One region of the Streptomyces sp. NPDC051561 genome, then DNA from elsewhere that is predicted to be linked to it. Evidence: riboswitches for the same ligand, from Rfam matches in the RefSeq annotation. Region 1 holds a riboswitch; each other region holds the start of a gene.
The links. Region 1 has a riboswitch for cobalamin ahead of ACIA73_RS33345 (CbtB-domain containing protein). Riboswitches for the same ligand answer to the same signal wherever they lie in the genome.
Positions count from the first base shown of each region.

Region 2: it holds a riboswitch for cobalamin, as region 1 does, so the genes downstream of both, ACIA73_RS33550 (ABC transporter substrate-binding protein) here and ACIA73_RS33345 (CbtB-domain containing protein) in region 1, are expected to answer to the same signal.
Region 3: it holds a riboswitch for cobalamin, as region 1 does, so the genes downstream of both, ACIA73_RS28105 (FecCD family ABC transporter permease) here and ACIA73_RS33345 (CbtB-domain containing protein) in region 1, are expected to answer to the same signal.
Region 4: it holds a riboswitch for cobalamin, as region 1 does, so the genes downstream of both, metE (5-methyltetrahydropteroyltriglutamate--homocysteine S-methyltransferase) here and ACIA73_RS33345 (CbtB-domain containing protein) in region 1, are expected to answer to the same signal.

Region 1 is NZ_JBITDM010000021.1:132,216-137,264, reverse strand. Features, by position in the region: gene ACIA73_RS33365 (HAD-IIA family hydrolase) at 1-610, shown strand, start outside; gene ACIA73_RS33360 (hypothetical protein) at 735-1,283, shown strand; gene ACIA73_RS33355 (class F sortase) at 1,312-1,998, shown strand; gene ACIA73_RS33350 (CbtA family protein) at 1,953-2,759, opposite strand; gene ACIA73_RS33345 (CbtB-domain containing protein) at 2,777-3,019, opposite strand; cobalamin riboswitch at 3,052-3,186, opposite strand; gene ACIA73_RS33340 (GAF and ANTAR domain-containing protein) at 3,556-4,335, opposite strand; gene ACIA73_RS33335 (ANTAR domain-containing protein) at 4,395-5,049, opposite strand, start outside.
Region 2 is NZ_JBITDM010000022.1:28,324-33,372, reverse strand. Features, by position in the region: gene ACIA73_RS33565 (DUF2017 domain-containing protein) at 1-269, shown strand, start outside; gene ACIA73_RS33560 (amino acid permease) at 691-2,157, shown strand; gene ACIA73_RS33555 (Mov34/MPN/PAD-1 family protein) at 2,242-2,661, shown strand; cobalamin riboswitch at 2,745-2,870, shown strand; gene ACIA73_RS33550 (ABC transporter substrate-binding protein) at 2,909-3,895, shown strand; gene ACIA73_RS33545 (FecCD family ABC transporter permease) at 3,909-4,955, shown strand; gene ACIA73_RS33540 (ABC transporter ATP-binding protein) at 4,952-5,049, shown strand, end outside.
Region 3 is NZ_JBITDM010000015.1:44,653-49,701, forward strand. Features, by position in the region: gene ACIA73_RS28095 (ABC transporter substrate-binding protein) at 1-287, opposite strand, end outside; gene ACIA73_RS28100 (ABC transporter ATP-binding protein) at 287-1,081, opposite strand; gene ACIA73_RS28105 (FecCD family ABC transporter permease) at 1,081-2,181, opposite strand; cobalamin riboswitch at 2,287-2,448, opposite strand; gene ACIA73_RS28110 (glucose PTS transporter subunit IIA) at 2,864-4,996, shown strand.
Region 4 is NZ_JBITDM010000012.1:170,932-175,980, forward strand. Features, by position in the region: gene ACIA73_RS25475 (LysR family transcriptional regulator) at 1-955, opposite strand, end outside; gene ACIA73_RS25480 (hypothetical protein) at 1,050-1,229, shown strand; gene ACIA73_RS25485 (SAM-dependent methyltransferase) at 1,314-1,739, shown strand; cobalamin riboswitch at 1,830-2,053, shown strand; gene metE (5-methyltetrahydropteroyltriglutamate--homocysteine S-methyltransferase) at 2,215-4,533, shown strand; gene ACIA73_RS25495 (MSMEG_1061 family FMN-dependent PPOX-type flavoprotein) at 4,708-5,049, shown strand, end outside.

The DNA of each region.
Region 1 (5,049 bases):
CGCACGGCTGGCGCGGATGGGTCTCGACGTACCGGTGGAGAACATCTGGACGTCGGCGCTGGCGACGGCGCAGTTCCTGGACGACCAGCGGCCGGGCGGGACGGCGTATGTCATCGGGGAGGCCGGGCTGACGACGGCGCTGCACGACATCGGGTATGTGCTGACGGATCACGAGCCGGACTACGTGGTGCTCGGAGAGACGCGGACGTACAGCTTCGAGGCGCTGACCAAGGCGATTCGGCTGATCAACGGGGGTGCGCGGTTCATCTGCACCAATCCGGACGAGACGGGGCCCTCGGCGGAGGGGCCGTTGCCCGCGACGGGAGCGGTGGCGGCGCTGATCACCAAGGCGACCGGCAAGGATCCGTACTTCGCGGGGAAGCCGAATCCGTTGATGATGCGGACGGGGCTGAATGCGATCGGGGCGCACTCCGAGTCCAGCGCGATGATCGGCGACCGGATGGACACCGATGTGCTGGCGGGGCTGGAGGCGGGGATGGAGACGTTTCTGGTGCTGACGGGGCTGACCGGGAAGGACGATATTGACCGGTATCCGTTCCGGCCGTCCTCGGTGGTGGAGTCGATCGCGGATTTGGTGGAGCGGATCTAGGGGGCCGGCTGACGGGGGACAGGGTCCTATATCACCCGTAAAGGCCCGGACGGCGCAGTGACAGGCGGTTGGGGATGCGGGATGGGGTGAGCGCGTGGATCTTGGGGATACCAGGAGGTTCACAATGCGCTCATCACAGCTCACTCTGTGTGCGGGAGCGGTGCTCGCGGCGGTACTCGTCCCCGCGTCCGCCGCCCTCGCCGCCGTCGCGGACAACGAAGAGTCCCACGGCAGTGTCACCGTCACCCCGTCCACCATCGCCGCGGGTGGGGAGGTGGATCTGCGGGTCAGCGTGTGCGGTGGCAAGAAGGCCATCGGCACGTCGGAGGCGTTCAGCTCGCCCGCGTACTTCAATCCGGCGGCCGACGGCGGCCTGTTCGCCGAGGCCCGGATCCGCTCCGACGCCCAGGGCCGCGACTACAGCATCGACGTCAAGTGCGAGGACGGCCCCGGCACCGCCAGTGGCAATGTCACCGTCGTGCACCACCGCGTCCACCCCACCGCCCCGGTCCGCGCGGGCGGCGGCGGCACCGCACTGGCCGCCGAGGCCGAGACGGGCGGGCCAGGCACCCCGCACACCCTGATCGGCCTCGGGCTCGCGGGTGTCGCCGCGGTCGCCATCGCCGGACGGTCGGTGCGGCGTCGGCGCGCCCAGGGCTCCCCCACCGACTGACGGGGGAGGGAAAGGGAGAGGAGCGGGCATGAGCGAGAACCACGCCTCCGGCAAGGGCCGGATGCTGACCGGTATCGCCTGGGCGGTGCTGCTCCTCGGGCTGTGGCTGTGGGGCCGCGACCTCACCGATGGACCTGGCGGCAGTGGCGCGCCGACCACCGGTGATGTGGCCGCGGTGGGACGCCCACTGCTGCAGATCGAACTCCCCGACGCCCACGACCCGGTGACCGGGGTCAAACCGAAGCGGGTGGACATCCCCTCGCTCGGCATCACGGCACCGATCGCACCGCGCGGCCTCGACGGTTCGGGCGCCGTCGACCCGCCGCCGTACGAACAGCCCTCCACGGTCGGCTGGTTCGGCGACGGCACCCGCCCCGGGGCGGGCGGGGTCGCCCTCCTCGTCGGGCACGTCGACACCAGGAGCAAGCCGGCCGTCTTCTACCCACTGAGCTCCGCCCGCCCCGGCGAAAAGGTCAGGGTCACCGGAGCGGACGGCTCCGTCACCGAATTCACCATCGACGACGTCCAGGTCTTCAGCCGCGAGAAGTTCGACGCCAAGAAGGTGTACGGCGCCCGCGAGGACGGCCGGGCAGAACTACGGCTGATCACCTGCGGCGGCAAGTACGACCACAACGCCCGTGCGTACACGGCCAATGTGGTCGTCTCCGCCTACCTGACCGGCGCCGCGGAGGCCCCGGCAGCCGCCAGGTCCTGAGGCCGGGCGGGGGAGTTGAGGCGGGCGGCCGCGCGCAGGCCGAGCCCGCCGAAGACCGCAGCGAACACCACCCACAGCAGCAGCTGCGAGCCCAGCGACAGCACCCGGAAGTCCCACAACAGGGTTGCTGGTACGGGTACTTCGTCCGGATTGCCCGGCAGCAGGAACAGCACGGCGAGAGTGGCGGCCCCGGTCAGGAACACCGCCCCGTGCCGCACCGGATCCGCCCGGCCGGCCAGGCGGACGTACACCTGCCAGGCCAGCACCATGCCGAGGATGCCGATGACCACCGCGGCCACCCACAGACCCTGCCGGTGGGCCACCGTCGAGGAGTCGCCGACCCCGGGCGGGGCGGCCGGATAGCGCAGCCCCGGCAGCAGCGCCACCGCGACGAACGCCGCCGCGCAGAACGCCAGGGCGCGCGGCCAGGCCCGTACCAGCAGACCGCCGCGGCGGTGCACCAGCGCGTACGCCACCGCGAACAGCGCACCGAGTGCGAGCCCGGCGACCACCGCCGTGACGACCAGACCGAAGTGCTGGGCGGAACGGGAGAAGAGTTCCTCGTGGCCCTGGGTGGCGGCGGAAGCCGCACCGTGGGCGTGCTCGGCGGCCTCTTCCTTTGCCGAGCGCGCCTCTTCGAGGACGATCGCCCGGTCCATCAGTGGCTCGGCGAGCAGCAGGGAGAACAGGCCGGTGGCAAGACCGGCCGCCCCGCCGGCCGCGAGCGCGCGGCCGAACAGGGGAAGGAGGGGATTGCTCATGGTGCTTACGGCCCCGATCAGTGGCAGGGGGCACCGAAGAGGTGCCGGCCGTCGTGCGAGAACTCGTGCAGGTAGTCGCCGGTCGCGGAGATGATCTGGCCGTTGTCCATGAACACGGCGTACAGCGCGATCAGCGCGACGATCGCCGCCGCGAGAAGGATCATCAGGTCACGGGTGCGGGTGGTCGCGGACGCGAGGGCGTCCGCGTCAGTGAGGGACTGGCCCTGCGCGGACGGGGCCTGCTGGGCATGCGAAGACATGCGGGGGAGCCTCCTTCTGGGGTTTCCACGCCCCAATGCAGGAGGACGACGGTTCAGTTCCTGACTTCCGTACGGGAGATGAGTTGATTCAGCCCGTACGGTCACAGTGGCGGGACCGCCCCGGAATCGCACCGGAGTTCCTGTTCACCGTCGCCTCGATGTGTGGAGTTGTCCTCCGGAGAGTCCCAGCCTGGCCATGCACTGTCAATGACGCCCGTCACGGGAGGGGGCGCGGAGGGATGCGGAGGGTGAGTACGGGGTGCGTGCGGAGGGTTCGGTGGCCGGCGGTCTCAGGGGTACCTGGCCCGGCCGGCCGCTCGCTCCCCCCGGAGCCGCCGACCGGGCTGGTCCTCGACCGCACGCGCACGGACTGCGGGAGAAGCCCGGCGTCTGTGCGGGAGGTTCATGGACGGCAACTCGGCTCTGCGGGCCAGGGGCTGGGGCCTCACGCACACTCTAAAGCCGCGAACCCCGGTTCTCCATAGTGTATTTGACGCAAAGTCACTGCAAAGTTGCTGCGGGTGTCCCGTAGGGGGTCAACGGATGTCCTTTTCGTTGGCCTTGAGCCCGTTGTGGTGCTCGGCCGGGACCGCGGAGACCTCCAGCGTTCCCTGCACGAGGGCGGTGGCCACCTCCGACAGCGGCCGTCCGGTGCTCCGCGCGTACGCACGTACCGCGTCGAACCCCTCGTCCACCGAGATCCCCCACCGCTCGGCGACCATCCCCTTCGCCTGGTCCAGGCGGACCCGCCCGCTGAGCGCCGACTGGAGCTGCCCGGTCAGCAGTTCGTCCTGCTGGGGGGTGCGCTGCTGGAGGATGCCGATGGTCGCGGCGTCCGCGAAGGCCTGCGCCAGCTCCAGCTCACCGGGTCCCGGCACCGGCCCCGGTGCGGCGACGAAGAGGTTGAGCGCGCCGATGACCTGCTCACGCAGCCGCAACGGCACCGCATACGTCGCCGCGTTGCCCAGCGCCGCCGCCTGCGGTGCGAACAGCGGCCAGCGCGCCACGGTCGCCGGATCGCCGAGGAGGACCGGCTCCACCGCCGTACCCGTGCGGAAACAGTCCAGGCAGGGGCCCTCCTCCTGCTGGACCTCCAGCAGTCCGGTCAGCTGGGAGCTCTCGGCGGAGGATGCCACGCCCTGCAGCTGCCCGCGCTGGTTGACCAGCATCAGCCCGGCCGCCGACACATCGAGCAGCTCGACGCAGCGGGCCGCCGACCGCTGGAGGAAGTCGATCACGTCGAAACCGTCGAGCAGGGTGTCGGCGAGCTCGACGAAGGCCGACGCGACCCGTTGTTCGCGCACGTTGCTGTCCATGCCTGGTCACCCACATCTGTCGTGCTGCCGGATGGCTCGCGCCTGGCGCTGCCACAGGGTCATCGTGCCTGCTCGGTGTCGTCCCCGTCGCGCAGGGCTCCGTCGGGGGTGAAGAGCAGCCGCCGTGCCACCACGTCCCCGGCCACCTCCAGGATGGGCCGCTCGGTGGCGTAGGCGTACGCCCGCAACCGTGCCAGGGCCGCCGCGGGGGGCACCGAGAGCCGTACCGCGATCATGCCGGTGGCCTGGTGCACCACCGCACGGTAGAGCCCCGCGTCCTGCGCGAGCCAGCTGCCGGGGCTTGGATCGCGCCCGGTTCCGCCGTCCCCGTCGAGGACCTTCGTTCCGCCCAGGAGGGTGAGCGTCAGCGCGTCGGCGAGGACCAGCACATCGGCGAGGGCCTCCTTCGCCAACGCCCCGGCCGCCATCCGGTGGCAGGTCAGGACCCCCACCAGGATCGCCCCGATCTGCAACGGCACGGAGAACACCGCCCGCAGCCCCAGCTGCTGGGCGGCGGGCAGGAAGCCCGGCCAGCGCTCCCTGGGCACCCGCCCCAGATCGCCGTCCAGGACCAGGCGCCCGGTGCGCAGCGCATCGGGCCCGGGACCCTCGCCGAGCGTGAACTGGAGGTCCTCCAGGAGGGCGGCCGGTGGTCCGGAGAGCCACACGGGCTCGCCCTGGAGATTGTCGTCGGCCAGCGTGACGGCCAGCCCG
Region 2 (5,049 bases), on a different contig from region 1:
CCGTGGTGCGGAACCTGGACGCGCTGGCCGCCGCCGCGGACGACGAGCCCGGCCTCGTACTCAAGCTCCTGCCCGACGAGTCCCGGCGCTGGCTCGGCACCCTCAACGACCTCCGGCTGACCATCGCCTCCCGGCTGGACATCACCGAGGACGACGAGAGCGAACTGCTGTACGCGCTCCCCGACGAGGACCCGCGCAAGCCGATGGTGATGGCGTATCTGTGGCTGGGCGGGTTGCAGGAGACCTTGGTCGAGACCTTGCTGCCGTAGCCGAAGCGGCCTTGGCGCGGTGTTCCGGCGCCGGTGCTTCCAGGAGTCCGACAGATCCCGCAATATCAATCCGTGAAACGTAAGTGTTCGCTCAGCGGACGCTCAAATCCGAATAACGATCGGGTCACCTCCCCTGTGTGCTTTGCCGCCGCAGGGGAGTTTTGTCTGCTTTTCCCTGTGCAATAGGGCACAAAGTGTCATCTCGATCATCGGTTTCGGCGTGATAGATCTGCACGACCACCACGGACGCCACCCCTGTCCGTGAGGGCGCTGACGCCGGCGGATCGCCGGTATGCACTCCCAATCCGGGGGCAGTAAAGCCCCTCAATGGATCGTCACCGTCGATCCGAGCCGCGAGCCGCGTTCCTCATCGGAGCGTGGTGTTGTCCGGCCGGGTCGGCACGGAGAAAGGCGCAACACCATGACCTCAGCGCAGGTCGATCAGCAACACGACAGCAGCGGGGCGATTGGCGCCGAAGGCACATCGTCCGGCGAAGGCGAGAACGAGGGCTACCAGCGAGGCCTCGGAGCCCGCCAGATCCAGATGATCGCCATCGGCGGCGCCATCGGCACGGGCCTCTTCCTCGGCGCGGGCAAGAGCATCTCCAAGGCCGGTCCCAGCATCATCTTGGCGTACGCCATCGCGGGTCTGGTCATCTTCTTCATCATGCGGGCGCTCGGCGAGCTGCTGATGTACCGCCCGGTCTCCGGTTCCTTCTCGGAGTACGCCCGTGAGTTCCTCGGCCCGTTCTTCGGGTTCGTGACCGGCTGGACGTACTGGCTCTTCTGGGTCGTCACCGGCATCACCGAGGTCACCGCGGCCTCCAAGTACATGCAGTACTGGACGAAGGACGCGACGGGACTGATCAACCAGCCCCAGTGGGTCTACGCCCTGATCTTCACCGTCGTCCTCTTCGCCGCCAACCTGATCTCCGTGAAGCTCTTCGGCGAGCTGGAGTTCTGGTTCTCGATGGTCAAGGTGACCGCCATCATCGGCATGATCCTGATCTGCGCCGGCATCCTGACGGTCGGCTTCTCGGACGCCGGCGACACCGCCTCCGTCTCGCTCCTGTGGTCCGAGGGCGGGTTCTTCCCCAACGGCATCGGCTCCACCCTGATGACCCTCCAGATGGTCATGTTCGCCTTCCTCGCCGTGGAGCTGGTCGGCGTCACCGCGGGTGAGTCCAAGGACCCGAAGACGGTCCTGCCCAAGGCGATCAACACCGTTCCGTGGCGCATCGCCGTCTTCTACGTCGGCGCGCTGATCATGATCCTCTCGGTGGTCCCCTGGACCCACTTCCAGCCCGGCATCTCCCCGTTCGTGGCCGCCTTCGAGAAGATGGGCCTGGGCGTCGGCGCCGCGATCGTCAACTTCGTGGTGCTCACCGCCGCCCTCTCCTCCTGCAACTCCGGCATGTACTCCACCGGCCGGATGCTGCGCGACCTCGCCCTCAACGGGCAGGCCCCGAAAGTCTTCACCAAGCTGACGGCGCGCGGGCTGCCGCTCATCGGTACGTCCTTCTCCGCCGCCCTGATGCTGGTCGGCGTCTGGATCAACTACCAGTGGCCGGGCAAGGCGTTCGACTACGTCGTCGCCTTCGCCACCATCTCCGGCATGTGGGCCTGGATCATGATCCTCTGCTCGCAGATCAAGTACCGCCGGATGTCCGACGCGGGCCTGCTGCCCAAGTCGACCTTCCGTGCCCCGGGCTCCCCGTGGACCAGCTGGTTCGCGCTGGCCTTCATCTTCATGGTCATCGTGCTGATGGGCCTCGACGAGGAGGGGCGCATCTCCCTCCTCGGAGCGCCCGTCTGGGCCCTGCTGCTCGGTGTCTCGTACCTGGTCATGAAGGCACGCGACCCCGAGAAGTTCGCCGCCCGCAAGTAGCAGCCGAGACTCTGCGTCTCACCATCCGGTCCCGTCCGTACCACTCCTCGGTACAGGCGGGACCGTTTGCATATCCTGGCGCCCATGCTGACCATTTCCCGCACCCTGCACGACCACATCGTCGCCCACGCGCGCGCCGACCACCCCGACGAGGCGTGCGGCATGGTCGCGGGCCCGGAGGGCACCGGCCGCCCCGAACGCTTCATCCCCATGCTGAACGCCGCCCGCTCGCCCACCTTCTACGAGTTCGACTCCGGCGACCTCCTCAAGCTCTACCGCGACCTCGACGACCGCGACGAGGAACCCGTCATCGTCTACCACTCCCACACCGCCACCGAGGCCTATCCCTCCCGCACCGACGTCACCTACGCCAACGAACCCGGCGCCCATTACGTCCTGGTCTCCACGGCCGACACCGACGGCCTCGGCGACTTCCAGTTCCGCTCCTACCGGATCGTCGACGGCGTCATCACGGAGGAAGAGGTCGAGGTGGTGGAGGGCTGACGGCGAACCCCGCCGCGTACCCCCCGGCCCGATCACCACGCACGCCCCGGGGCCCGGTCGCCCGCCGCCCGCGTCCCGGGTGAGAGACTGTGCCCCGACCAGGGCCGCAGGACCCAGGAAGCCGGTGTGAATCCGGCGCGGTCCCGCCACTGTGACCAGGCCCTTCGGGGCCCGGGAGCCAGGAACTGACCTGTTGCCCTCCATCCGGTAAAGGGGACGTGGAAATCCCCCAAGGAGGCACCTCCGCATGTCCTGGCGTACCCGTACCCAGATGGCTCTCATAGCCGCCGTCGCGCTCCCGCTCACCGCGTGCGGCATGACCACCACCCCCACCCCGGACGCCAGGGCCGCGCCCGCCGCCGGATTCCCGTACACCGTCGAGAACTGCGGCGTGAGGACCACCTTCACCAAGCCCCCGGCCCGCGCGCTGGCGATGAACCAGCACGCGACGGAGGTCCTGCTGGAACTGGGCCTCGCGAAGTCCATCACCGGCACCGCCTACCTGGACGACAAGGTCCTGCCGAAGTACGCCGCCGAGTACGGCAGGATCCCCGTCGTCGCCAAGGAGTACCCGGCCAAGGAGAAGCTCCTGGCCGCCAACCCCGACTTCGTGTACGGCGGTTACGCCTCCGCCTTCGACCCCAAGCAGGGCCGCGGCAGGGAGGACCTGAAGAAGTCGGGGATCGAGTCGCGGCTGAACATCGAGTACTGCACCAAGGGCAGCAGCGCGATCGACGACATCTACCGCGAAGTGGCCGAGACGGGACGGACGTTCGGGGTCGGGGCGCGCGCCGACACGTGGGTGGCGGACGCGAAGAAGACCATCGCGGACACCGAGAAGCAGCTCAAGGGCGTCAAGCCGGTCAGCGTCTTCGCGTACGACAGCGGCGACAAGACCGCATCGACCGCCGGCGGCAAGGGCATCGCCAACGAGATGATCACCCGTGCGGGTGGGAAGAACGTGATGGCGGACGTGCCGAAGTCGTTCACGGACGCGTCCTGGGAGCAGGTCGTCACGCGCAACCCCGAGGTCATCATGATCATCGACTACGGGTCGACGACCGTGGAACAGAAGAAGAAGCGGCTGCTCGACGACCCGGTCCTCAAGGACGTCCCGGCGATCAGGAACAAGAGGTTCGCGGTGATGCCGCTCTCCGAGCTGGTGGTCGGCGTGCGGGCGCCCGCCGCGATCGAGAGGCTGGCCCTTCAGCTGCACCCCGAGCTGAAGAAGTAGGGCGAAGAAGAAGGTGAGTTGCAAGACGCCGCCCGCCAAGGGCCCGCTCCGCTACACCCTGGTGCTCGGCGTCCTCGCCGCTGTCCTCGCGGCGGCGATGGTCGCCGGGCTGGCGCTCGGGCAGGTCCGGATACCCGCCGCGCAGGTGCTGGACATCGTCACCGGGGGAGCCGAACCGAGCCCGTTCCGCACGATCGTCCTCGACGTGCGGATGCCGCGCGTACTGCTGGGGGCGGTCGTCGGAGCGGGCCTCGCAGTGATCGGCACCGTGCTCCAGGCACTGGTGCGCAACCCGCTCGCCGACCCGTACCTGCTGGGCATCTCCTCCGGCGCCTCCGCCGGAGTGGTGCTCGTCATCGTCTTCGGGATCGGCAGCGGCATGGGGATCTCGACCGCCGTGACCATGCCCGCGGGGGCGTTCGCGGGCTCACTGCTCGCGCTCGTGCTGGTCTACAGCCTCGCCCGGCGCGGCGGGCAGATGACCGGAACCCGCCTGGTCCTGGCGGGAGTCGCGGTGGCGTACATCCTCTCCGCGCTGACCAGCCTCCTGATGGTCACCTCCGCCCGGCGGGAGCACTTCCAGGAGGCCATGTACTGGTCGCTGGGCGGGCTGGGGTCGGCGCGCTGGGACATGCTGATGCTGCCCGCGGTGGTGCTGGCGGCGGGCACGGCACTGCTGATCGCGCTCGCCAGGCCGCTGGACCTGATGCTGGTGGGGGAGGAGGGCGCGACCGTCCTCGGCCTGGACACCTCCCGCTTCCGGGCCGCCGTCTTCGTGCTGACCTCGCTGGTCACCGGCGTACTGGTCTCCGTGTCCGGGGCGATCGGCTTCATCGGACTGCTGGTGCCGCACGCCGCGCGGATGCTGGTCGGCGCCTCGCACCGGACGCTGCTGCCGGTGGTGGCGCTGGGCGGCGCGGCGTTCCTGGTACTGGCCGACCTGGCCGCCCGTACCGTCGCCGAACCCCAGGACGTACCCGTCGGCGTCCTCACCGCCCTGATCGGCGGCCCGTTCTTCCTGTGGCTGCTGCGCCGCCGCCCCGAAGGAGCCCCGGCATGAGCCATCTGCGTACCGAAGGACTCTCCTACGGGGTCGAGGGCCGCCACCTCGTCGACGCCATCGACATCGAGGCCCGACCCGGCGAAACCGTCGG
Region 3 (5,049 bases), on a different contig from region 1:
GATGCCAGGTCGCCCTTGTCGTCGGGCATCACGAAACCCGCCATGTGGCTTTCCAGGCCGAGCGCGAACATGATCTCGGTGATGCCGACGTCGTTGGTGACCACCCGCTGCGGGGCCTTGGCGTACGTCTGCCGGGTGCCGCAGTTCTCGACGCTGACGGGGTAGTGGGCGTCGTCCGCCCTCGCGGGGGGCTGGTCCTTCGCGTCGGTGACGTGGGCGCCGCAGCCTACGAGGAGCAGCGCGCAGAGGGTGAGAGCGAGGGCGGTGGGGCGGGCCGGGGTGCGCATCAGAGTTCCTTGGCAGGTGGGACGGTGGGCAGGACGCGGTCGAAGAGGAGCTGTGTGGCACCGGTCTCCGGGTGCCGGACGCGGTGTGCCCGTACGCCGAATACCTCGGCCAGGAGATCCGGCGAAAGGACGTCGTGCGGGGCGCCGGAGGCCACGATGCGGCCGGAGTGGATGACGTACAGGAGATCGCAGTGCAGGGCGGCGAGGTTGAGGTCGTGCAGCGCCGTGAGGACAGTCAGGCCGCTGGCGCGCACCAGGGCGAGGACCTCCAACTGCTGGGCGATGTCCAGGTGGTTGGTGGGCTCGTCGAGGACGAGGACCCGTGGCTGCTGGGCGAGTGCGCGGGCGATCAGGACGCGCTGCTTCTCGCCGCCGGAGAGGGTGAGGAAGCCCCGGCCGGCCAGGTGCGCCGCGCCGACCCGGGCGAGGGAGGTCGTGCAGACGTCGCGGTCGTCGTCGGTGGCGCGAGCCGTCGCACGCTGGTGCGGAACCCGTCCCATCGCGACGACCTCGGCGACCGTGAAGTCGAATTCCGTGGACGCTTCCTGAGGGAGCGCGGCAAGCCGGCGTGCGCCCTCGCGCGCGCTCATCGCGTACAGGTCGTCACCGTCGAGCAGGATGGTGCCGGTGGTCGGGCGCAGCGCGCGGTAGACGGTGCGCAGCAGGGTGGACTTGCCGCTGCCGTTCGGGCCGACCAGGCCGACGAACTGGCCGCTGCCGGCGTGCAGCGCCAGGTCGGACACCAGCCGGGTCCCGGCGATCTCCACGGTCAGATCCGTGATGTCGACACGCATCACACACCCCCGAAGGAGTAGGAGTTGCGCCGCATCAGCAGTACGAAGCACGGTACGCCGACCGCCGCCGTCACCACCCCCACCGGGAGTTCCACCGGTGCGAGCACCACGCGGGACAGCACGTCGACCCAGATGAGGAGAAGTGCTCCCAGCAGAGGGGCCACCGCGAGGAGCCGGCGGTGGTCCGCACCCACGAGCATCCGCACCGCGTGCGGCACCATCAGTCCGACGAAGCCGATCGCCCCGCTCACCGCGACCACCGCCCCGGTCACGGCCGCGCACACCACGAACAGCTCCTTGCGCAGGCGAGCGGCGTCCACGCCCAGCGCGGCGGCGGTCTCGTCGCCCATGGCGAGGGCGTTCAACCGGCGTGCGGACCAGGCGAGATGGGCGAGTCCCGCGCAGACCGCGCCCGCCGCGATGGGGACGGAGGCCCAGCTCGCCCCGCCCAGGCTGCCCAGCAGCCACATCATGGCGGAGCGGGCCGCCTCGCCGCGTTCGGCGGCGAACACCATGAAGGTGGTGACGGCCGAGAAGCCGTAGTACATGGCGGTGCCCGTCAGGACCAGGCGCAGCGGTGTCAGCCCGCGCGGCGTGCGGGCCACCGCGTAGACCAGGGCCATGGAGGCGAGCGCGGAGGTGAAGGCGGCCGCGGAGAGCGCCCACACGCCGAGCGCGCCGAGGGCCCCGAAGAGCAGCACCGCGTTCGCGCCGACCGCAGCCCCCGAGGAGATGCCCAGGACGAAGGGGTCGGCGAGCGCGTTGCGGACCATCGCCTGCACCGCGACGCCGATCGCCGAAAGACCGGCACCGACCACCGCGGCCAGCACGGCACGCGGGAAACGGAGTTCCCACACGATCGTGTAGGCGGCGACCTCGTCGGCCGAAATCGCCCCGCCGCTCAGCCCCGCCCACAGGTAGTGCAGCACCTCGCCCCAGGTCAGACCGGAGGCGCCGAAACCCGCCCCGCAGACCAGGGAGAGCGCCAGGGCGACGACCAGAGCCGGTATCAGGAGGGACAGCGGGGCGCGCCGGGGCGGTGGCGCACCGGTACGCGTGGTGTCCGGTGGTGCGCAGGGGCGGTCGAGGGCAGTGGCCACGGGCACGATCGCTTTCGCCTCGGGCCGTGCGGCTACGACGACCGAAGCAGCGGCCCGGGGCGCGGGACGCCCGGTGCAGCGCCTCTCGCAGTCCACGGCGAATCGACAGGTGCGTTTCACGTCCGCGGGTGATCGGGCTCGCGGGACCGGAAGTGCCCGGTCCCGCCCACCGTTGCGGGTCAGCGCCGGATTTCGACCGGCTTCCCCCGTGGAGTTCCTGCAGCTTAACGGGTGCGCGGGGCCCGTACGGTCCCGGAAATGTCCCAAGGCACCTTCCCGGCTCCGTAGTTACCGTGCTGGTGCTGGTGCCGGTGCGTGGCTCGCTCGTTTCCGTTTCTGCTCCCGGCATCCAGGAAACGGCCGGCGAGATCGGGGGCGAGCAGAATCGGCTCGCGAGAGGGCCTGAAGCAGGGTGTCACCCGGGGTCACCGGCAGCCCGTCCGGTCGCTCGGCACGCGGTGCTACAGTCGTGTCCGATCGATCTCGATCGCAGGATTGTTACTCCCCGAGGACGTCACCGCCATCGCCACTCGCGATGCGACGGCGGCGTACCGCTTGAGGGGAGGCAAGGCCTGGGACGCGCCGCGTGCGCGACCCGGGCCTTTTTTGTTGCCCACAATCCGGCGTGCGAGGTCGCGGACCGATCCAGGACGGCAAGCGCCCGTAGATGCAAGGACGCATCATGAACACACACGCACAGGGGCCCGGGGCACTGGCGGAGGAGATTCTCCGCGGTGTCGGCGGAGCCGAGAACATCGAGAGCCTCACGCACTGCGCGACACGGCTGCGATTCCAGCTCCACGACGGCGAGAAGGTGGACAAGCCCGGCCTCGACGCCCTCGGCGGCGTCATGGGCACCGTGGCGCAGTCCGGCGACCGCTTCCAGATCGTGATCGGCGGAGCCGTCGCGCGCGTCCACGCCGAGATCATGAATCTGCCGTCGATGAGCGGTGGCACCGCGCCCCGCCCCAAGTCCGACGCCGAGGTCAAGGCGGCGGTCCGCGCCAAGGGCCGCGGGCGCTACGGCTGGGTCGACAACTTCTTCGAGTACCTCTCCGACTCGTTCCGGCCGCTCATGGGCGTACTCCTCGGTTCCTCGCTGATCATCGCGATCGCCTCCGTACTCGACGCCTTCGGCCTGGTCGATTTCCGAGCCGCGGACAAGTCCGCCACCTGGGTGTTCGTCGACGCGATGTGGCGTTCGGTGCTGTATTTCCTGCCGATCTTCGTCGCGTACAACGCGGCCAAGAAGCTGAGGATCGACCCGTGGGTGGGCGCCGCCGTGATGGCCGCGGTGATGACCCCGAACTTCACGGGCATGCTCAACAAGGACTCCGGCATCCCCGGCATCACCTGCACCACCAACGCCACGCTGGGCACCCAGGAGTGCGTGGCGCACGTCTTCGGGCTGCCGATGCAGCTGAACGACTACGGCGGCCAGGTCTTCGTGCCGCTGCTGATGGTCGCCCTGCTCGCCCTGGTCTACAAGGGTCTGCAGCGCGTCTTCCCGGAGAATGTGCACATGGTGTTCGTGCCGTTCTTCAGCATGCTGATCATGATCCCGGTGACCGCCTTCCTCATCGGTCCCATGGGCATCTGGGCCGGCAACGGACTCGGTGAGGGGCTGTCCTGGCTGAACGGCAACGCCCCGATCGTCTTCGCGATCATCATCCCGCTGATCTACCCGTTCCTGGTGCCGCTCGGCCTGCACTGGCCGCTGAACGCGCTCATGCTGGTGAACATCAACACCCTCGGTTACGACTTCATCCAGGGCCCCATGGGCGCCTGGAACTTCGCCTGCTTCGGCGCCACCGCCGGCGTGCTGCTGCTCTCCGTACGCCACCGCGAGAAGGAGATGCGCCAGACCGCGACGGGAGCCCTCGCGGCAGGTCTGTTCGGCGGTATCTCCGAGCCGTCGCTGTACGGCATCCACCTGCGCTTCAAGCGGATCTACCCGCGCATGCTCGTGGGCTGCCTCGTGGGCGGTGTGCTCGTGGGCGTCCTGGGCGGCGTCGACACCAACGCGTTCGCCTTCACCTCGCTGCTTACCATCCCGGTCTTCTCGCCGATGGCCACGTACGGCATCGCGATCACGGCGGCCTTCTTCACCTCGATGGCGCTCGTGTACTTCTCCGACTTCCGCACCCCGGCGGAGCGCGCCCTGGCCAACGCCGAACGGGACGCGGCCGAACGGGCCACGGACGCCGAGAACACCACCGGGACCGAGAACACCACCCCGGCCGAGACCACTCCGGCCGACGACCGCGCGCTCGTGGCCGTCGGTGCCGGTGCCGGTGCCGGTGCCGTCCGCGCGTCCGCAGGTTCCACCGCCACGGCCGCCGCTCCCGCCGCTCCCGGACCAAGCCTCGTCCTCGCGGCGCCGGTCGCCGGCCGCGTGGTCGGCCTCGACGAGGTCCCGGACCCGGTCTTCGCCTCCCGTGCCCTCGGCGAAGGCGTGGGAATCGAGCCGTCCGACGGCCGCGTCGTATCCCCGGTCGACGGTGAACTGGTGACGACCGCCGCCACCGGCCACTCCTTCGGAATCCGGACCGACGACGGCGTCGAAGTGCTCATCCACATCGGCATCGACACGGTGCAGATGAAGGGCGAGGGCTTCGACGTACGCGTCGAGGCGGGTCGGCGCGTGTCCGTCGGTGACCTCCTCGCCGAGGTCGACCTCGACGCCGTCCGGGCCGCACAGCACCCGGCCGTCACACTCATGACGGTCACCAACACCGCCGACCTCACCTCGGTCGAACCGCACCTCGGGCAGGACGTCACTGTCGGCGCTCCTGTGGTGACCGTGCGGCGGTGACCACCCCCGCACCACGATCCGGTGCTCGCAGGCGTCCCCGGCGGGACGCCTGC
Region 4 (5,049 bases), on a different contig from region 1:
CCATCACCGCTTCGTCCTCCTGGGGAAGCCAGGTGTGCGGCGGCCGTACGAGCCACCGGTGCTCCCGCGCGAGGCTGCGGGCGGTGGCCGCGAGGGCCTGGAGGGCGGGATGGTGCAGTCCCTTGCGCCAGACGAGCGAGACGGGCGAGAGGGGGGCGGGGTCGCTGAGCGGCCGCAGCACCATGCCGGGCACCTCGACGAATTCGGTGTTGGCCAGAACCCACCAGCCCCGCTTGCGTACGACCCGGATGAACTCCTCCGGGCCTTCGATCTGCGGGAACGGCTCGGCCGGATGGATGCCGTGTGTGGCGAACAGACGCCCGGCGAGGTCGGTCCACTCGGCGGCGTCCGGGTTCCCGGCCGCCACGTAGAGGGTCTTTCCGCGCAGCGCGTCCAGCGGGACACGGTCCTGTGCGCAGAGCGGATGGTCCTCGGGCAGCAGGACGGTCATCCGCTCGTAGCGGACCGGGCAGTGGGCGAGTTGCTCGGCCACCGCCGGAGCGAGCCCCGCGAACCGGCCGAAGGAGACATCGAGCCGGCCGTCGAGGATCTCCCTGGCCGCACCGGTGAGGCCGGTGTGGAAGCGGGCGACGAGTTCCAGCCGGGGGTAGGTGCGTCTGGTCTCCTCCAGGGCGGTGAAGCCGGTGCCGATCCGGGTGCCCACATCGACGAGCAGCGGCCGCTCGTCCCGTACCGAGACCGCGGTGTTGAAGGCGTCGTGGGCGGCGAGCACCCGGCGGGCGTGGGGCAGCAGCCGGGTGGCCTCATCGGTGAGGCGGACGTGGCGGGTGGTGCGGACGAACAACTCCGTGCCCAGCCGGCGTTCCAGGCGGCGGATGTCGCGGCTCAGCGCCTGCTGGGCGAGGTAGAGGCGGGCGGCGGCGCGGGTGAAGTGGAGTTCCTCGGCAGTGGTGACGAGGGCGCGGAGGAGCCGGGGGTCGACATCGTGGGGCACCCCGTCACCCTACGGCGATTGACAACGCAAGTGTGTGGATCAACGCGGGACAGGTGTTGGACCGGGGAGGGGGCGGCCGACGAACGTAGAGGTCATGCCTCTCCACGCCTCCCCCGCTCCCGCCGGTCCGCTGCTGTTGGCCGTGTCCGGCCAGACCCTGGTCGCCGCGGCGCCGCTCCGGCCGTCCGACACCCGTATCGACGCCGTCGCGTCCGGCGTGCGCCTTCGGCACTTGCTGGCCAAGGTGCTTCCCGGAGCACGGGCAGATTCGTGACAGCGCCGATCCAATGGCCCGCTCGAACTCCCTGACGCAACAGCACAGTTCACCCGACCCCGCTCCCCGTGGGACTCTCGGCCCATGCCGCTCTCGCGCCGCATCGCCGCATGCGTGGAGTCCCTGCCCCTCGCACCCGATATGAAGGTCCTGGAGATCGGGTGCGGTCCCGGTGCGGCGGCCCGGGCGGTGGCCGCACGCCCGGATTCCGGTCACCTCGTCGCCATCGACCGGTCGGAACGTGCCGTGACCCTGGCGGCCGCGGCCTGCGCCGAGGAGATCGCCTCCGGGCGGCCGCGGCTGCGACAGGGTGCCATCGAGACCTTCGAACCCGCCCCCGCAGAGGGGCCCTTCGACCTCGTCCTCGCCCTCCGGGTGGGCGCGCTCGACGGGCGCCACCCGGAACTCGGGCTGCGCGCCATGCCCCGTATCGCCGCCGTGCCCGCACCCGGCGGACGGCTCTTCGTCGACGGCGGCGATCCGCTGCGCGAGATCCGGCTGCCGCCCTGATGCGGTCCCGGCTGCCCATGCCCGGAGGTGGTGTCTCATTTCACGTTCCGGAATGTGAACAGCCCGGCCCGCAAGGGCCTGTTGCCCCCTACGCTGGCCGGTGCAGCTGGTTCGCACCCGTCCGCCAGGCGGGAGCGTCGTAAGAGGGAACCCGGTGGGAATCCGGGACTGCCCCGCAGCGGTGAGTGGGAACGACCGCCGTCATACGCACTGGATCCGGACGGATTTGGGAAGCGACGGCCAGTAGGTGTCTGCCGGAGGCCCGGTAGGTGCGCCCACGAGTCCGAAGACCTGCCCGCTGCCCGTACGCGACCGCTCGCGTACGGAAATTCCGGTGACCTCGTGGGCGGGTCGGCGTACCTACCAGGCGAAGGACCGTGCCCGTCGGCACGTCCGGTCCGCCCGGTTCGTCATCCCTTCGCGTCCGTGTCCCGTTGCCGGGATTCTCAGGAGTCATCTCGCGAAGGAGATTTCCGTGACACCGAAGTCCGCACCCGCGGCAGTACGCGCCACCGTGTACGGCTACCCCCGCCAGGGCCCGAACCGGGAACTGAAGAAGGCCGTCGAGGGGTACTGGAAGGGCCGGGTCACCGCCGAAGCCCTGGAGTCGACCGCGCGGGACCTGCGCCGGGCGAACTGGCAGCAGTTGGCCGAGGCCGGCGTCCATGAGGTGCCGACCGGTGACTTCTCGTACTACGACCACGTGCTGGACACCAGCGTCATGGTCGGCGCCGTCCCGGCCAGGCACCGCGCCGACGTCGATGCCGATCCGCTCGACGGCTACTTCGCCATGGCCCGCGGCAACCAGGACGTGGCGCCTCTTGAGATGACCAAGTGGTTCGACACCAACTACCACTATCTGGTGCCCGAGTTGGGCCCGGACACCGTCTTCTCGGCGGACTCGGCCAAGCAGGTCGCCGAGCTGAAGGAGGCCCTCGCGCTCGGCCACACCCCGCGCCCCGTCCTGGTCGGCCCGCTCACCTATCTCCTGCTGGCCAAGCCCGCCCCCGGCGTCGACCCGGGTTTCGAGCCGCTGACGCTGCTGGACCGGCTGCTTCCGGTGTACGCCGAGGTGCTGGGCGATCTGCGTGCGGCGGGCGCCGAGTGGGTGCAGCTGGACGAGCCCGCCCTGGTCCAGGACCGGACGCCTGCCGAACTGAACGCCACCGCCCGCGCCTACCGCGACCTCGGCGCCCTGCCGAGCCGTCCGAAGCTGCTGGTGGCCTCCTACTTCGACCGGCTGGGCGAAGCCCTCCCGGTGCTCGCCAAGGCCCCGGTGGAGGGCCTGGCCCTGGACTTCACCGAGGCCGCCGCGGCGAATCTGGCCGACCTCGCCGCCGTCGGCGGGCTGCCCGGCAAGCGGTTGGTCGCGGGCGTGGTCAACGGCCGCAACATCTGGATCAACGACTTCGAGAAGTCCCTCGCCACCCTGGGCACCCTGCTCGGCCTGGCCGACCGGATCGATGTGGCAACCTCCTGCTCGCTGCTGCACGTCCCGCTCGACACGGCCGCCGAACGGGACGTCGCACCGCAGATCCTGCGCTGGCTGGCCTTCGCCCGGCAGAAGGCCACGGAGGTCGTCACCCTCGCCCGCGGCCTGGAACGGGGCACCGGTGCGATCACCGGCGAACTCGCCGCCAACCGGGCCGACCTGGCCTCCCGCGCCCACTCCCCGATCACCCACGACCCAGCGGTACGGGAGCGGGCCACCGCCGTCACCGAGGCGGACAGCCGCCGCTCGGCACCGTACGCACAGCGGGCCGTCGCCCAGCGGGCCCGGCTGCGGCTGCCGCTCCTGCCGACCACCACCATCGGCTCCTTCCCGCAGACAGCCGAACTCCGCACGGCCCGCGCCGACCTGCGCGCCGGACGCATCAACACGGCGGGCTACGAGGAACGCATCGAGGCTGAGATCCGCGAGGTACTGGCCTTCCAGGAGAAGGCCGGGCTCGACGTCCTGGTGCACGGCGAGCCCGAACGCAACGACATGGTGCAGTACTTCGCCGAGCGGCTCACGGGCTACCTCGCCACCCGGCACGGCTGGGTCCAGTCGTACGGCACCCGTTATGTGCGCCCGCCGGTCCTGGCAGGCGACATCTCCCGGCCCGAGCCGATGACGGTGCGCTGGACGTCGTTCGCGAACTCGCTCACCGACCGCCCGGTCAAGGGGATGCTGACCGGGCCGGTGACGATGCTCGCCTGGTCGTTCGTACGGGACGACCAGCCGCTCGGCGACACCGCGCGTCAGGTCGCCCTGGCCCTGCGGGACGAGGTCAACGACCTTGAGTCGGCGGGTACTTGCGTGATCCAGGTCGACGAGCCCGCGCTGCGTGAGACCCTGCCGCTGCGCGCCGCGGGGCGCCCCGGCTACCTCGACTGGGCCACCGAGTCCTTCCGGCTGACCACCGGCGGCGTACAGCCCCGGACCCAGATCCACACCCATATGTGCTACGCCGAGTTCGGTGACATTGTGCAGGCCATCGACGATCTCGACGCCGATGTGATCAGCCTGGAGGCCGCCCGCTCCCACATGCAGGTGGCCCGCGAACTCGCCTCCCACGGTTACCCGCGCGAGGCGGGACCCGGTGTGTACGACATCCACTCCCCGCGCGTACCGTCCGCCGCCGAGGCTGCGGCGCTGCTGCGCGAGGGACTTGAGGCGATCGGGCCGCGGCGGCTGTGGGTCAATCCCGACTGCGGGCTGAAGACCCGCGGCTGGCCGGAGACGAAGGCGTCGCTGGAGAACCTGGTCGCGGCGGCTCGCACCGTCCGCGGGGAACTGCCCGCGTCCTGACCCTGGGGATCTCCGCGGATCCGGCAGGGCAGGGGTGGCAGGGCAGGAGGTGGAGGTGGCGGCAGGTGCTTCCACCCCCTGCCTCTCACCTGGGGTTCTCCTCTGAACTAAGGTGACCCTAACAGCGCGTTCCCGCCTGGATTCCCGTGCTCCGCCCGCTCCGTAAGGCTCCCTGTGTCCCACGCCGTGACCCCCGTCGCCCTCTCGCCCGCCGTCGACCGCCACGGGAGGCCACGTCCCTGGGAGGAGCTGCGCTCGGCGGACCAGCTGACCGAGCTGCTCGGCGATCCGCACCCGATCGTCATCGACAAGGTCCATGCCGAGCTCACCGAGGACGACCTGGGGATACTCTCCCGTTCCTCGCTCTGCGTGCTCTCCACCTCGGACGAGGAAGGGAACTGCGACACCTCCCCGCGCGGGGACGCCCCGGGCTTCGTCCATGTCATCGACCCGCACACCGTCGCCATTCCCGACCGGCCGGGCAACCGGCGCAGCGACAGCTTCCGGAACATACTC